2 regions of the Streptomyces thermocarboxydovorans genome follow, and region 2 is predicted to be linked to the other one. Evidence: riboswitches for the same ligand, from Rfam matches in the RefSeq annotation. Region 2 holds a riboswitch; the other holds the start of a gene.
What was found. Region 2 has a riboswitch for S-adenosylmethionine ahead of thrC (threonine synthase). Riboswitches for the same ligand answer to the same signal wherever they lie in the genome.

Region 1 (7,134 bases), on a different contig from region 2:
TTGAGGCTGTTGCGGCGCCGCTTGCCGATGGAGATGACGCGCAGTTCCAGGCGCTTCGTCCAGCCCGCCACGTCGGCCGGGGAGACTGGCCCGATATCGCACTGGGTCAGCCAGAGCACGGGGTCGAAGCGGTCCGAGGTGCCGGTGAGGGCGTCGGCGAGGTTGAAGGCGATGTTTCGGCGGGCGTGGAAGTCCTGGTCGTCGGATTCAGCGATGGCCGCGGAGATGGTTTCGTAGTCGGCGCGGCTCATCTGTCGGTTCGTGGCCATGGGCCCCTCCTGGCTCGAGGTGGTTGCTGTTCAGGGGTATGGCACGGGTCGCCGAACCCGGATGTCGAGTTGGACGGCCCGCACGCAGGGAGTGCGTGTGTATCACGCAGCGATGGACGTGTGCTGTCCTTCGATGGCGCGGGCGCTGCTCAGACGGGCGGACTGACCGGCGTTGTCTGTGGCCCGGCGGGCGGAGGTGCTGTACGAGGACGTGCGGGAGCCCTTCCAGGCGCCCTTCGTCTGCTCCCCGCACCCGCGGGGATGGTCGCAACAGCGTCATGCACGAGGACCGCGCCTATGTCCGTCGCGTCGCAGTCTCAGGGCAGCAGACGCCAGGCGCCGGAGGTCCAGGCGAAGACCGGTCCTGGCCGGAGCACCGCCCCAGTTCACGCGCCGCCGAGTCGTTCAGGCCGGCGATGGCGACGCTCTGCTCGATGTGCGTGCCGTGCGCATTGCCTCCCGCTGTGGGCCACCACGCGAGCCCTCGCCGGTCGAGCTCATCGAGGAGCCGGGCCTGGGCGTGGGCGTCGTCTTCGGCAAGGGTGGGACGGCCGTGGGGGTCGCACGCCGTGACGACGTGGAGGGCGGCGGTGCCGGCGGGTTCCGGGAGTTTAGGGAAAGGGCCCTCGGTCGTGCCTCGCGGACGCGGTTTGATCCGTACTGTTCGGTCCGGGAATCGGATGTCGACGACCGTCCACCGGTAGGGGTCCCAGTTCGGGGGTGTGGTCGCAGCGTCAGTGACCTGCATGAGGGCCTCCTGGGGACGAAGGACCCCCTTACCCACCGGCAGGGAGATCGGTGCTCGCTCCCACAGGGCCGTGGGAGTCGGTCCTCGGCGCGATCGGCGTCGTGACCGAGCGGAACGATGCCACACCACCGGTCAAGGGGCAAAGCGTTGTGGATCACATTGTGCAAGATCCGGACGGATGTTACTTTCGCGCCCGGTCACGAGTTTCAGCGTCAAGCCCCGGCTTGCTGGACGACATCCCGCTCGCCGCGGATGCCCCGGGTGACGACCGGCCCAGCGCGCGGTGCGTTGGGAAACCGCAGATCACCGGGGTGCGGGTGTGCACTGCCGGGGTCCATCGACTCCGGAGGGTTGGCCGCCCATGCCCGTTTCCGACGCGATCCCCGAATTGCCGACGGGGCGGCAGGACCAGAAGCCTGAGCCGACGCCCGGACCCGCCATGTCCGCAGTCGCAGAGCCGGGCTGCGCGGGCCTGGTGACCATCGGCCTTGACGCTGCCCGGGCGCTGTTCTGCACGGCCGAGGCGAGCGGCTCCGGCCGGCCTGGAACTGACGAGATCTTGGACCAGTGGCTCGACAGCGGATTCGACGTCGCCTTCTACCGCAGCTCGGACCGCCCCCTTCAGGCACGTGCTGTCAGCCAGGGGGAGAATGTTCCCGGATCACTGATCAGCAGCCGTATCGGAAAGGCCCGGTTGGAGTCGGTCTGCCTCAACCCTCACCGGCGCGCACCCGTCCGGCCTCGGGAGCCGGACGCGGTGTCTGCGGAAGGCGAGGAGGCCGACGGAACAGATGCCCGGACGGGTGCCGGCATGCCCGGCATCCGCCGGGGAGACGAGGAGGACAAGCGGCGGTACGCGAAGGTGGAGTACCAGGAGGACACCGGCTGCGTTCTGACGGTCGTGGACGACTTCGCCGAAGGAACGGGGAAGGAGTCGGCCTATCACCTGGGCGGCGACATCACCGCGTACACCGAAGGAGATTGGTTCGAAACGCTCACCACCCTCACCGAACTCGCCCAGGCAAGGCCGGAAAGGGAGGGGTGGGCCCCGGACGGTCCATGGCAGATCCAGTGGCGGTGCAGCTCATGCGACGTCACGGACCCGCCGTACGAGATCCTTGAAGTGTTCGAACAGTACGGCTTCGATCCGGACGAGATCACGCAGCACTACGTGTCCATCTACAGCCGGGGCAGCAACGGCTATTACACCGTCGAGTTCAGTGCGGAGCACCGGGGAGAGGACCACGTCATGTACCTCCAGCTGGACGCTGGCAGCAAGGAGCTGGGCAGCGGCAGTCTCGAAGAACTGCGGAGCCACCTGGAACAGGCGACGGAACGGATGCGGGAGGCCGGCTACACCCCGCTCGACGGCGACTGGAGCGTCCACTGGACACGCTGCCATGTTCCTCTTACCGAGCTGTGACCGACTAACGGCCCCAGGCTGCGGTGCCCTGCGCCCTGTTGTTTCCGTCCAGCCGAAGGGCGCAGAGCGAGCATCTGCCGCCTGAGTCCATACGGGTGCGGGCTCATGGGACAGCACCACCACCAACGGGCCGGGACAGCCCAACACGGCAGAGGTAACCGGCGTGGAAGGCGTCCTCTTCAAGCAGCTGAACGGCCCGTACGAGCCGTCGGTGTGGAGGTGGCGCAAGTACAAGGTGCGAGAGACCGAGGACGCGATCGACGGGGCGGTCACCGGATCCCCGGCATCTCCCCGCACCCTGCTGCTCGGCCGGTACGGCGCCGACGGGCGCCTACGCTACGTCGGCCGCAGCACGACGCTCCGGGCACCGCGGGCCGGGTCAGCGCCCAGCTGCTCACCCCGGCCAGAGATGAACACCCGTGGACCGGCTGGACGTTCTCCGCCGGGTGGGGCACCCGCGAGACCCTCTACGTCGCACTCGTGCGGCCGGAACTGTGCGCCTGCCGAGAATGTCATCCATGCAGCTCAGGGGCTTGTTCGGTGCGGCAGGATGAGCACTAGTGTTGCTTCGTCTCGCCTACCTGACCGTCACCAACGCGTTCGCGGCGCTGTGTCTGCTACCAATGAGCAACCGCGACAAGGACGCGGAGATTCTCGCCCTGTGTCACCAGATCATGGTCCTTGAGCGGCAGCTCGGGGAGGACCGGGTGAAGTTCGCCTCGGAAGACCGAGCCTTCCTCGCCGCTCTGCTGGTGCCGCTGCCGCGCCGGGTTCTGCGCGGGCCCCGGTTGCTGGTCCAGCCCGACACCGTGCTGCGATGGCACCGCGACCTGCTCAAGCGGCGCCACGCCCGCACCTGCCGACCGAAGAGGCCGGGCCGCCCGCCCACCGTTCGCTCGATCCGCATCCTGATCCTGCGCCTGGTCCGGAAGAACCCGTCGTGTCGGTTCGACCTCTCGATCGAAAAGGTCATGAACGAGCAGCCCTTCGAGGGCGGGCAGTACACGCAGGTTGTCGCAGGGAGCCGTGTTCTGGCACCCCACAGGTTGGCGGCGGTGACGACGAAGGCCCGGTAGGGGACGGGGGTCACGACGTACGGCTCCAGTCCCCGGACTTGCCTCCGGTCTTCTCCTCGACCCGCACATCCGTGATGACCGCGGCCTTGTCGACGGCCTTCACCATGTCGATCACGGTCAGGGCGGCGACGGTGACGGCGGTCAGCGCCTCCATCTCGACGCCCGTGCGATCGGTGGTCTTGACGGTGGCCTCGATCTCGACGGCGTCGTCGGCCACCGAGAGGTCCACCCTCACCCCGGAGACGGCGAGCGGATGACACAGCGGAATCAGATCCGGGGCGCGCTTGGCACCCATGATTCCCGCGATCCGGGCCGTGGCGAGGGCATCGCCCTTGGGAACGCCCTCTCCGCGCAACAGTTCGACGACGTGCAGGGAGACCAGGACCCGCCCGCTCGCGCGCGGTGCGCGCGGTGACGTCCTTGTCCGAGACGTCGACCATGCAGGCGGCACCCGCGTCGTCGAGATGCGTGAGGTGACGCTGCGTGCTCATGGCTGACGATGCTCCCAGTGGTCTGCGTGGGCAGACACGGTACCGGCACCGCGGAAAACGGTACCGGCACCGCGGAAAGACGGCAGCCCAGGGCCGATCCACGGACCCCGGAGGTCCCGGGCCGGCCCGACGAAGGCTCGGCCGAGGACGATCAACCGAGCAGGACGACGTCCAGCTCGGCACCCGGCTCGACCTCGGTGGTGTCCTCGGGAATCACGATCAACGCGTCCGCATGGGCCAGGGCGGCGACCAGGTGCGACCCGGCCCCGCCGACCGGAGCGACACCGCCGGCCGTCCCCTCCTGGGTGGGCGGCTCGTACCTGCCGCGCAGGAACTGCCGCTTGCCGGCCGGCGAGGTCAGCGGCTCGCCGACCTCGAGACGGGCCCGGACCACCCTGCGCTCATGGGGCTCGAGCCCCATGAGGGCCCGGATCGCGGGGCGGACGAACAGCTCGAAGGAGACATACGCGCTGACCGGGTTGCCGGGGAGGGCGAGCAGCGGGGTGCGGTCGGGGCCGATACGGCCGAAGCCCTGCGGCTTGCCGGGCTGCATGGCGAGCCTGCGGAACTCGACCCGGCCGCCTTCCGCGGCGGAGGAGCTGCCGTGCGGTCCGCCGGCGTCGTCCCTGTCGTCCCCGTCGTGCGCCCCTCCCCCGAACCGCGACAACGTTTCCTTCACCACGTCGTACGCGCCGACGCTGACGCCGCCGCTGGTGACGATGAGGTCGGCGTGGGCCAGCTGCTCCTCCAGGGCGGCACGCAGGCTCTCGGCGTCGTCGGCCACGGCCCCGGCGCGGTAGGCGATGGCTCCGGCGTCCCGGGCCGCGGCGGTGAGCGCGAAGCTGTTGGAGTCATGGATGCGGCCGGGGGTCAGCTCCTCGCCGGGCTGGACGAGCTCGCTGCCGGTGGAGATGACGACCACGCGCGGGCGCGGCCGGACCGTGACGGTGCTGCGGCCGATGGCCGCGAGCAGTCCGATCCGGGATGGGCCGAGGACCGTACCGGCTTCCAGGGCGAGGTCTCCGGCCTGCACGTCGCTGCCGCGGAGGCGGATGTGTCGTCCGGCCCGGGCGGGGCGGTAGACCCGGACCTCGCCGCCGGCGCCCTCGGGAGCGGAGGAGTGGGCGCGCATGGTGGTGGCGGGCCCCCGTCCCGTACCGCCGTCGGTCCACTCGACCGGGACGACGGCGTCGGCGCCGGGCGGCAGCGGGGCACCGGTCATGATGCGGGCGGCCTCGCCAGGGCGAACGGCGGGCAGCTCACCGCTGCCGGCGGCGACGTCCCCGATGACGGTCAGCACGGCCGGGCGGTGCTCCGAGGCGCCCTCGACGTCGGCGGAACGCACCGCGTAGCCGTCCATGGAGCTGTTGTCGAACGGCGGCAGCGCGACCGGGACCGTGACGTCCTCGGCGAGGACACAGCCCTGGGCGTCGAGGAGGCGCAGCTCGAGGGGCTCCAGCGGGCGGATGTGGGCGAGGATGTCCGCAAGGTGCTCGGGGACCGACCAGATCGGGTCCTCGGCGGCGGCCGCCGACGTCCCGGCGCCGTGGGCTTCCGGGGCGGCCGCCGGGCCGTGGCCCGAGGGGGCGGGCATGGCCGACGCGGCGGCCTGTTCGACACTGCTCAAAGCGCTCCATCCCCTCGTGACATGACTGCGAAGCCTGGTCCGGAAGTCCGGTCCCGATCTTCGCGTTCGCGTGCGAGTCTGACAAGGGCACGCAGACAGTCGACACGGACCCCGGTGTCGTTGCGGCGGCCTGGGTGACGACGCCGTGCACGGGCCCGCCCAGGCTCCGGGTGTCGGCCAGCGTAGGCAGGGCGTCGGTGAGCTGGAGCTCGCCGCCGCGGCCGGCGCGTCGCCGACGGACGGCCGGAGACATGGGACGTATCCCGTTCACGCTGTACGAGCACGGGTTCACGCTGAACGAGCACGGGCTCGCAACAGCAACGGGTCACTTCTCACGCACGGGAAACGGCCCAGGCTCAGGGAGGATGCGGTCAGGCGCGGTCGATGTGGACGCTGGTCGACTTCACGCGGGAGACGGCGCCCCGACTCTACGAAGAGGCCGTTCATTTCCCCTCCCGGGAAGTGATCAAGGGCCGGGCAGACGGTGCCGAGTGGACATCACGGATCTCGTACTCGCCGGAGGCCGAACCGATGATCATCTCATCGGCTACGCCGGTGAACAGGCCGTTCTCCACTACCCCCGGAATCCAGTTGAGCCGGCCATCCAGTGCGATCGGGTCCTTGATGGCCTGCAGATGCGCATCGATCAGGTAGTTGCCACTGTCGGTGATCACGGTCTCGCCGTTGCTGGTGCGGAGCCGAAGGTCAGGTTCTGGATAGCCGAGGCGGGTCAGGAGCCGGGCGATGGAGCGTTGGGTTGATTCCCAGGCGAACGGGATCACCTCGATGGGGAGCGGGAACGCGCCGAGTGTGTCGACCACCTTGGTGCCATCCACGACTGCCACCATCTTGTCGGACGCGTCGGCGACGATGCGTTCCCACAGCAGGCACCCGCCCCCTCCCTTGATCATGGCCCCGTCGTGGTCGATCTCGTCGGCGCCGTCGATGGTGATGTCGAGCCTGTCGACCTCGGCCAGCATGGTCAGTGGGACACCCACCTCGATGGCCAGATCGCGGGTGCCGGTCGAGGTGGGGACTCCTACGACGTCGAGCCCTTCGGAGACGGCGGCACCGAGTGCTCGGACGAACCAGTGCGCGGTCGTACCGGAGCCCAGGCCGATTTTCATGCCGTCGCGGACGTAGGCGTGGACTGCTGCGGTACCGGCGGCCCACTTGGCCTTTTCCTGGTCGGTGCGAGGCTGCATGGTGCTGTCTCCTGTGGAAGGTCGGACGATCGCGTTCGGGGAGAGGGGTCCGGTCGGCAGAGCTCACCGGCGAAGCGAACTTCTCGATGACAGTGCAGTTCGGGACGGGGTGTCCCCACGCGACGTGTCGGTAAGTGACTCCGAGGCGTTGTGCGGTGTTGCGTCGATGTTGGTGTCCCCGACGTGGATGGCTTCGTCGGTGGTGACCCCGAACTGGTCGAGCACAGCACGAAGATGGCTGGGATCGGGTTCGCTGACCGGCACCGAGTCGATCCCCAGCACGACGTCGACGAGT
Region 2 (7,134 bases):
CCCACTGCCGGCGGAACTCCGCGTCGAACACCGGCTCAAGCGGCGTCTGGTACAGCATGTGGTGCACGAACCACAGCACCGAGTTGGCGATCCCGTTGTAGGCGTCCGCGTGCACCTCGGCCGGGATGTCCAGCATCCGCACGCCGTCCTCGCCGATCCCGCGGCGCACGGCCTCGCGGTCGCCGTCGGACAGCGCCGAGCACACCCACAGCGCACCCGCGTCCGGTCCGATCGCCGACAGCCCGGAGACCAGCCCGCCGCCGCCCCGTTTGGCGCGCATGGAGCCGTCGTCGTCCTTCACGTAGGAAACCGGCCCCCGATTCGAGGCCACCAGCACCTGAGCTGCACCGAACGTCGAAGCCATAAAGCTCAACCTAGCCCGGCCCTCGGACAATCAAACGTAGAGCCCGGCCGTATACGAATGTCACGCTGATTCTCAGGCGACCCGGCGCTCCTGGTACTCCGCGATCTCCGCCATGGGCGGCCGCTCCTCGGTGTCCACCGAGTAGGTGCGCGGCTCGAAGGTGTTCCCGGACCGCTCGAACTGGGTCAGCGCGGGGCGGATCAGATGCCCGCGGGCCAGCCTCAGCTGGGCGGTGCGGTAGACCGCGGCGGACATCCGGCCGAGCGCCTGCCCGTCCTGGTGGCGGTGCCTGCGCACTCCCACGTCCACCTGCGCCAGGGCGTTGAGGCCCACCAGGTGCAGGGCGTCGATGAGCAGGCCCAGCTCCACGCCGTAGCCGACCGGGAAGGGCAGCCGCTCCAGCAGTGAGCGGCGGGCCGCGTACTCGCCGCCCAGCGGCTGCACGAAGCCGGCCAGCCGCGGCCAGTGCATGTTGAGCAGCGGCCGGGCCATCAGCTCCGTCACCCGCCCGCCCTGCCCGGCGGCGGCGCCCAGCGGCCGGTCGTACATCGCCTTCACGAAGTGCACGTCCGGCTCGGTGAGCAGCGGGCCGACGATGCCGGTGACGAAGTCGGCGGAGAAGTCGCGCAGGTCGGCGTCGACGAAGCAGACGATGTCGCCGCGGGTGACCAGCAGCGAGCGCCACAGCACCTCGCCCTTGCCGGGGACGGCGGGCAGCCGGGGCAGGATCTCGTCCCGGTGCACCACCCGCGCCCCCGCAGCCGCGGCCACCTCCGAGGTGCGGTCGGTGGAACCGGAGTCCACCACCACGATCTCGTCCACCAGGGGTGCCTTCAGCAGCAGCTCGTCCCGGATGACGGACACGATGTCGCCGACCGTCTCCTCCTCGTTCAGCGCGGGCAGCACCACGCTCACCGTCTGCCCGGTGGCCCGCTTGGCGGCCAGGATCCGGTGCAGCGGGCGGTCGGTCACGGACCAGGAGCGGTCGATCAGCCAGCGCTCGACTTCTTCCAGCACGGTCGGCGGCTCCTCACTGGTCGTGATCCATCTCGCGGTTCGGACAGCTGTCTCAAGTGTCCTGGCTGTCGGTTACAGTCTTGAACAACGCGCGTGACCATCGCATGCCGGGGTCGCCGCGCGGACAACTGAACACCGCTCATCCAGAGGGGCAGAGGGACACGGCCCGATGAAGCCCCGGCAACCCTCCAGTCGGTTCTTGTCACACGGACGTGGCGAGGCTCCCGGCTAGGGAAGGTGCCAAATCCGTCTCACGGCGAGATGCGTCGTGAGGAAGATGAGGAGAAAGGGCCTCGCCTCATATGGCTGTGCAGACTGTTGCAAGCTCCACGGACTCCACGGACTCCACGGGTACCACGTCCGCCCGGACTGTGGACCTCGGCCCCGCAGCGGCCCTGAGCTGTCGCGAGTGCGGCCACCGCGTCCCGCTCGGCCCGGTCTTCGCCTGCGAGGAGTGTTTCGGCCCGCTCGAGGTCGCCTACGACTTCTCCTCCTACGACACCGAGCAGCTCCGCAAGCGCATCGAGGCGGGCCCCGCGAACATCTGGCGCTACGCGCCCCTGCTGCCCGTTCCGGCCGACGTGGCGGACAAGCCCAACCTCAACCCCGGCTGGACCAAGCTGGTCAAGGCCGACAACCTGGCGGGCGAGCTGGGCATCACCGGCGGGCTGTACGTCAAGGACGACTCCGGCAACCCGACGCACTCCTTCAAGGACCGGGTGGTCGCCCAGGCCCTGGAGGCGGCCCGCGTCTTCGGCTTCACCACCCTGTCCTGCTCCTCCACCGGCAACCTGGCCGGCGCGGTGGGTGCCGCAGCCGCCCGGGCCGGCTTCCGCTCCTGCGTGTTCATCCCGCACGACCTGGAGCAGGGCAAGGTCGTCATGGCGGCGGTCTACGGCGGCGAGCTGGTCGGCATCGAGGGCAACTACGACGATGTGAACCGCTTCTGCTCCGAGCTGATAGGCGACCCGGCCGGCGAGGGCTGGGGCTTCGTCAACGTCAACCTGCGGCCGTACTACGCCGAGGGCTCCAAGACGCTCGCCTACGAGATCTGCGAGCAGCTGGGCTGGCAGCTGCCGGACCAGATCGTGGTGCCGATCGCCTCCGGCTCCCAGCTCACCAAGATCGACAAGGGTCTGCAGGAACTGATCAAGCTGGGCCTCGTCGAGGACAAGCCCTACAAGATCTTCGGTGCCCAGGCCGAGGGCTGCTCGCCGGTGTCGGCCGCCTTCAAGGCCGGGCACGACGTGGTGCGCCCGCAGAAGCCGGACACCATCGCCAAGTCGCTGGCGATCGGCAACCCGGCGGACGGGCCGTACGTCCTGGACATCGCGCGCCGCACCGGCGGTGCGGTGGAGGACGTGACGGACGAGCAGATCGTCGACGCGATCAAGGTGCTGGCGCGCACCGAGGGCATCTTCGCGGAGACCGCCGGCGGGGTGACCGTGGGCGTCACCCGCAAGCTCGTCGAGAACGGGGTGCTGGACCCGTCGAAGACCACCGTGGTGCTCAACACCGGTGACGGTCTGAAGACGCTGGACGCGGTGGCCGGTACCGGGCTCACCGCGACGATCCGGCCCAGCCTGGAGTCGTTCCGCGAGGCCGGCCTCGCCTGAGCGCCGCCTGCCGTACGTCTGCGGGCCGGTGCGGGCCGGCCACGCAGTTCCCCGCGCCCCTGGGGCGTCAGTCGACCGGAGGTCCACACCATGAGCGTCACCGTCCGCATCCCGACCATCCTGCGCACCTACACGGGTGGCAAGGCCGAGGTCACGGCCGAGGGGTCCACCCTCGCCGAGGTCATCGAGGACCTGGAGAAGAACCACACCGGGATCGCCGCCCGGGTCCTGGACGACCAGGGCAAGCTGCGCCGGTTCGTCAACGTCTACGTCAACGACGACGACGTCCGCTTCGAGCAGGGCCTTGAGACCGCCACCCCGGACGGTGCGGGCGTGTCCATCATCCCGGCCGTCGCCGGCGGCTGATCCCCGCCGGACATTACCCTCGGTAACGTCGATTACCGAGCGTTCACCGTGTTGCCCCCTCCGTGAGAGATGCGGAGGGGGCAATTCCATGGGGTTGAGCGCGGTAGAGTTGGGGAACGCGCTCCCGATCCAGCGATCGAGCACCCTGAATTCCTGCCGTACGCCCGACTGGAAATGGCCAAAGTGCGGGCGCTTTTCGCGGCTTTTGCGGCATTTGTACGGCCCGACTTGCCCTGAATTCGGGTGAATTCTCGCCACATTCCGGACCGGTGTCGTCCAGATTTCTCGTCCGATTGACCTGTTGCAGACGGCAGTTGGACAGATACATTCAGCCGCGGTCGACGCGTTCCGGCGCACGCCCCCAACCGTTGGGGGGTGAGGTCTGACCCGGATCCGCGAAGTGTGGATCTGTGCAAGGGCCAGTAATAGGGGAGTTAGGCATGGCTCAGGGCACCGTCAAGTGGTTCAACGCGGAGAAGGGGTACGGCTTCATCGCGGTCGACGGTGGTGCGGATGTTTTCGTCCACTACAGCGCGATCCAGATGGACGGCTACCGCACCCTGGAAGAGGGCCAGCGGGTCGAGTTCGAGATCTCGCAGGGCCAGAAGGGCCCGCAGGCCGACATGGTTCGCGTCACCGCCTGAACGCTTACCAGCCGCAGGCATCGTTCACTGACGAAGGGCTCGCACCCCGCCGGGTGCGGGCCCTTCGCCGTGCCGGGACCACGTCCTCCGGACATGCCGGGACCAGGGGATACGGGGCGCGCGACACCCCTGCGAGCGCCGCCGGGAGCCTGTCCGAACCCTGGAGGGCGCTTGCACTCGCATGGGTCGAGTGCTAATCATTGGGCGTTAGCACTCTGAAGGTGAGAGTGACAGCGGAAGGACCGGGTCGGTGAGGCCCGCAGGCCGGGTGGGGCAAGGAACCACAAGGCGTGCGAGCCGTCCGTCGCGGGCGCGGGCGCGGTCCGAAGGAATCACCCCCAGTCCTGGAGGGACCACTTCACATGGCCAAGATCATCGCGTTCGACGAGGAGGCGCGGCGCGGCCTCGAGCGCGGCATGAACCAGCTCGCGGACGCCGTCAAGGTGACCCTCGGCCCCAAGGGCCGCAACGTCGTCCTCGAGAAGAAGTGGGGCGCCCCCACGATCACCAACGACGGTGTCTCCATCGCCAAGGAGATCGAGCTCGAGGACCCGTACGAGAAGATCGGCGCCGAGCTGGTCAAGGAAGTCGCCAAGAAGACGGACGACGTCGCCGGTGACGGTACGACCACCGCGACCGTGCTCGCCCAGGCCCTGGTCAAGGAAGGCCTGCGCAACGTTGCCGCCGGTGCCAACCCGATGGCCCTGAAGCGCGGCATCGAGAAGGCCGTCGAGGCCGTCTCCGCCGCCCTGCTGGAGCAGGCGAAGGACGTCGAGACCAAGGAGCAGATCGCCTCCACCGCGTCCATCTCCGCCGCCGACACCCAGATCGGTGAGCTGATCGCCGAGGCGATGGACAAGGTCGGCAAGGAAGGCGTCATCACCGTCGAGGAGTCGCAGACCTTCGGTCTGGAGCTGGAGCTCACCGAGGGCATGCGCTTCGACAAGGGCTACATCTCGGCGTACTTCGCCACCGACATGGAGCGTATGGAGGCCGTCCTCGACGACCCCTACATCCTGATCGCCAACTCCAAGATCTCCAATGTCAAGGACCTGCTCCCGCTCCTGGAGAAGGTCATGCAGTCGGGCAAGCCGCTGCTGATCATCGCCGAGGACGTCGAGGGCGAGGCCCTGTCGACCCTGGTCGTCAACAAGATCCGCGGCACCTTCAAGTCCGTCGCCGTCAAGGCCCCGGGCTTCGGCGACCGCCGCAAGGCCATGCTCGGCGACATCGCCATCCTCACGGGCGGCGAGGTCATCTCCGAGGAGGTCGGCCTCAAGCTGGAGAACGCCACCCTCGACCTGCTGGGCAAGGCCCGCAAGGTGGTCATCACCAAGGACGAGACCACCATCGTCGACGGTGCCGGCTCCGCCGAGCAGGTCCAGGGCCGCGTCAACCAGATCCGCGCCGAGATCGAGAACAGCGACTCCGACTACGACCGCGAGAAGCTGCAGGAGCGCCTGGCCAAGCTGGCCGGCGGTGTGGCCGTCATCAAGGCCGGTGCCGCCACCGAGGTGGAGCTCAAGGAGCGCAAGCACCGCATCGAGGACGCCGTCCGCAACGCCAAGGCGGCCGTCGAGGAGGGCATCGTCGCCGGTGGTGGCGTGGCCCTGCTGCAGGCCTCCCAGGTCTTCGAGAAGCTGGAGCTCGAGGGCGACGAGGCGACCGGTGCCAACGCCGTGCGCGTGGCCCTGGAGGCCCCGCTGAAGCAGATCGCCGTCAACGCCGGCCTCGAGGGCGGCGTCGTGGTGGAGAAGGTCCGCAACCTCACCCCGGGCCACGGCCTGAACGCCGCGACCGGCGAGTACGTCGACCTGATCGCCGAGGGCATCATCGACCCGGCGAAGGTGACGCGCTCCGCGCTGCAGAACGCCGCGTCCATCGCCGCGCTGTTCCTCACCACCGAGGCCGTCATCGCCGACAAGCCGGAGAAGGCCGCTGCGCCGGCCGGCGGCGGCATGCCGGGCGGTGACATGGACTTCTGATCGGCCTCAGCGTCGATCGAACGTCCCGCGTTCACAGCCGAGGGCGGCACTCCCCGCGAGGGGGGTGCCGCCCTCGGGCGTTTCACGGCCGCTGAGCGGAGGGCTGGGACGGGAGCGTCGCGGGGACGAGGCTGTGGTTCGGATCACAAGCAGGGACCGGAATGGCCGCATCCCCGCGGTGGTTCTCCTTGACGTGCGTTGAATGCATACGCACATACCAAGCGGTACCTTCCCCGTCAAGGAGCCCTCGTGACCGTCACCATCGCCGACTCCGCCTCCCGGGCCGCCGACGTCCTGTCCCGTCCGGTGACCATCAACGGTCTCACCGTGCCGAACCGCATCGCCATGGCGCCGATGACCCGCATGTTCTCCCCGAACGGCATTCCCGGGGAGGACGTCGCCTCGTACTACGCCCGCCGCGCCGCCGCCGGTGTCGGGCTGATCATCACCGAGGGCACGTACGTCGGACACCCCTCCGCCGGGGGCAGCAGCCGGGTGCCCCGCTTCCACGGCGAGGAGCAGCTGGCGGGCTGGGCCAAGGTGGCCGAGGCCGTGCACGAGGCCGGCGGCCGGATCGTGCCGCAGCTGTGGCACATCGGCATGGTGCGCCAGGAGGGCCAGGGCCCGTTCCCCGAGGCGCCGGCCGTCGGACCCTCCGGGCTGCGGATCGACGGCACCGAGGGCGGCCGCACCATGACCAAGACGGACATCGACGACGTCATCGCCGCCTTCGCCGAGGCCGCCGCCGCTGCCGAGCGCATCGGCTTCGACGGAGTCGAGCTGCACGGCGCCCACGGCTATCTGATCGACCAGTTCCTGTGGTCCGGCACCAACCGCCGCACCGACGCCTACGGCGGCGACCCGGTCGCCCGCGCCACCTTCGCCGCCGAGATCGTCGCGGCCGTCCGGGAGGCGGTCTCGCCCGGGTTCCCGGTCATCTTCCGCTACTCGCAGTGGAAGCAGGAGGCCTACGACGCCCGGCTCGCCGAGACGCCGGAGGAGCTGGAGGCGATCCTCGCCCCGATCTCCGCGGCCGGTGTCGACGCCTTCCACGCCTCGCAGCGCCGCTACTGGGTGCCCGAGTTCGAGGGCGCCGACCTCAACCTCGCCGGCTGGACCAAGAAGCTGACCGGCAAGCCGGC

Region 1: it holds a riboswitch for S-adenosylmethionine, as region 2 does, so the genes downstream of both, ABD198_RS24745 (hypothetical protein) here and thrC (threonine synthase) in region 2, are expected to answer to the same signal.

Annotation. Positions count from the first base shown of each region.
Region 1 covers NZ_BAAAGU010000059.1:32,087-39,220, reverse strand. The annotation lists gene ABD198_RS24750 (hypothetical protein) at 1-269, opposite strand, end outside; gene ABD198_RS30790 (DUF3293 domain-containing protein) at 565-1,017, opposite strand; SAM riboswitch class IV at 1,213-1,322, shown strand; gene ABD198_RS24745 (hypothetical protein) at 1,379-2,440, shown strand; gene ABD198_RS24740 (hypothetical protein) at 3,001-3,516, shown strand; partial or broken gene moaC (cyclic pyranopterin monophosphate synthase MoaC) at 3,527-4,007, opposite strand; gene glp (molybdotransferase-like divisome protein Glp) at 4,159-5,601, opposite strand; partial or broken gene ABD198_RS24725 (UTP--glucose-1-phosphate uridylyltransferase) at 5,650-5,884, opposite strand; gene rpiA (ribose-5-phosphate isomerase RpiA) at 6,078-6,839, opposite strand; gene ABD198_RS24715 (HAD family hydrolase) at 6,903-7,134, opposite strand, start outside.
Region 2 covers NZ_BAAAGU010000013.1:103,012-110,145, reverse strand. The annotation lists gene ABD198_RS08605 (alpha,alpha-trehalose-phosphate synthase (UDP-forming)) at 1-364, opposite strand, end outside; gene ABD198_RS08600 (glucosyl-3-phosphoglycerate synthase) at 437-1,381, opposite strand; SAM riboswitch class I at 1,518-1,665, shown strand; gene thrC (threonine synthase) at 1,684-2,997, shown strand; gene ABD198_RS08590 (MoaD/ThiS family protein) at 3,088-3,363, shown strand; gene ABD198_RS08585 (cold-shock protein) at 3,804-4,007, shown strand; gene groL (chaperonin GroEL) at 4,370-5,992, shown strand; gene ABD198_RS08575 (NADH:flavin oxidoreductase) at 6,242-7,134, shown strand, end outside.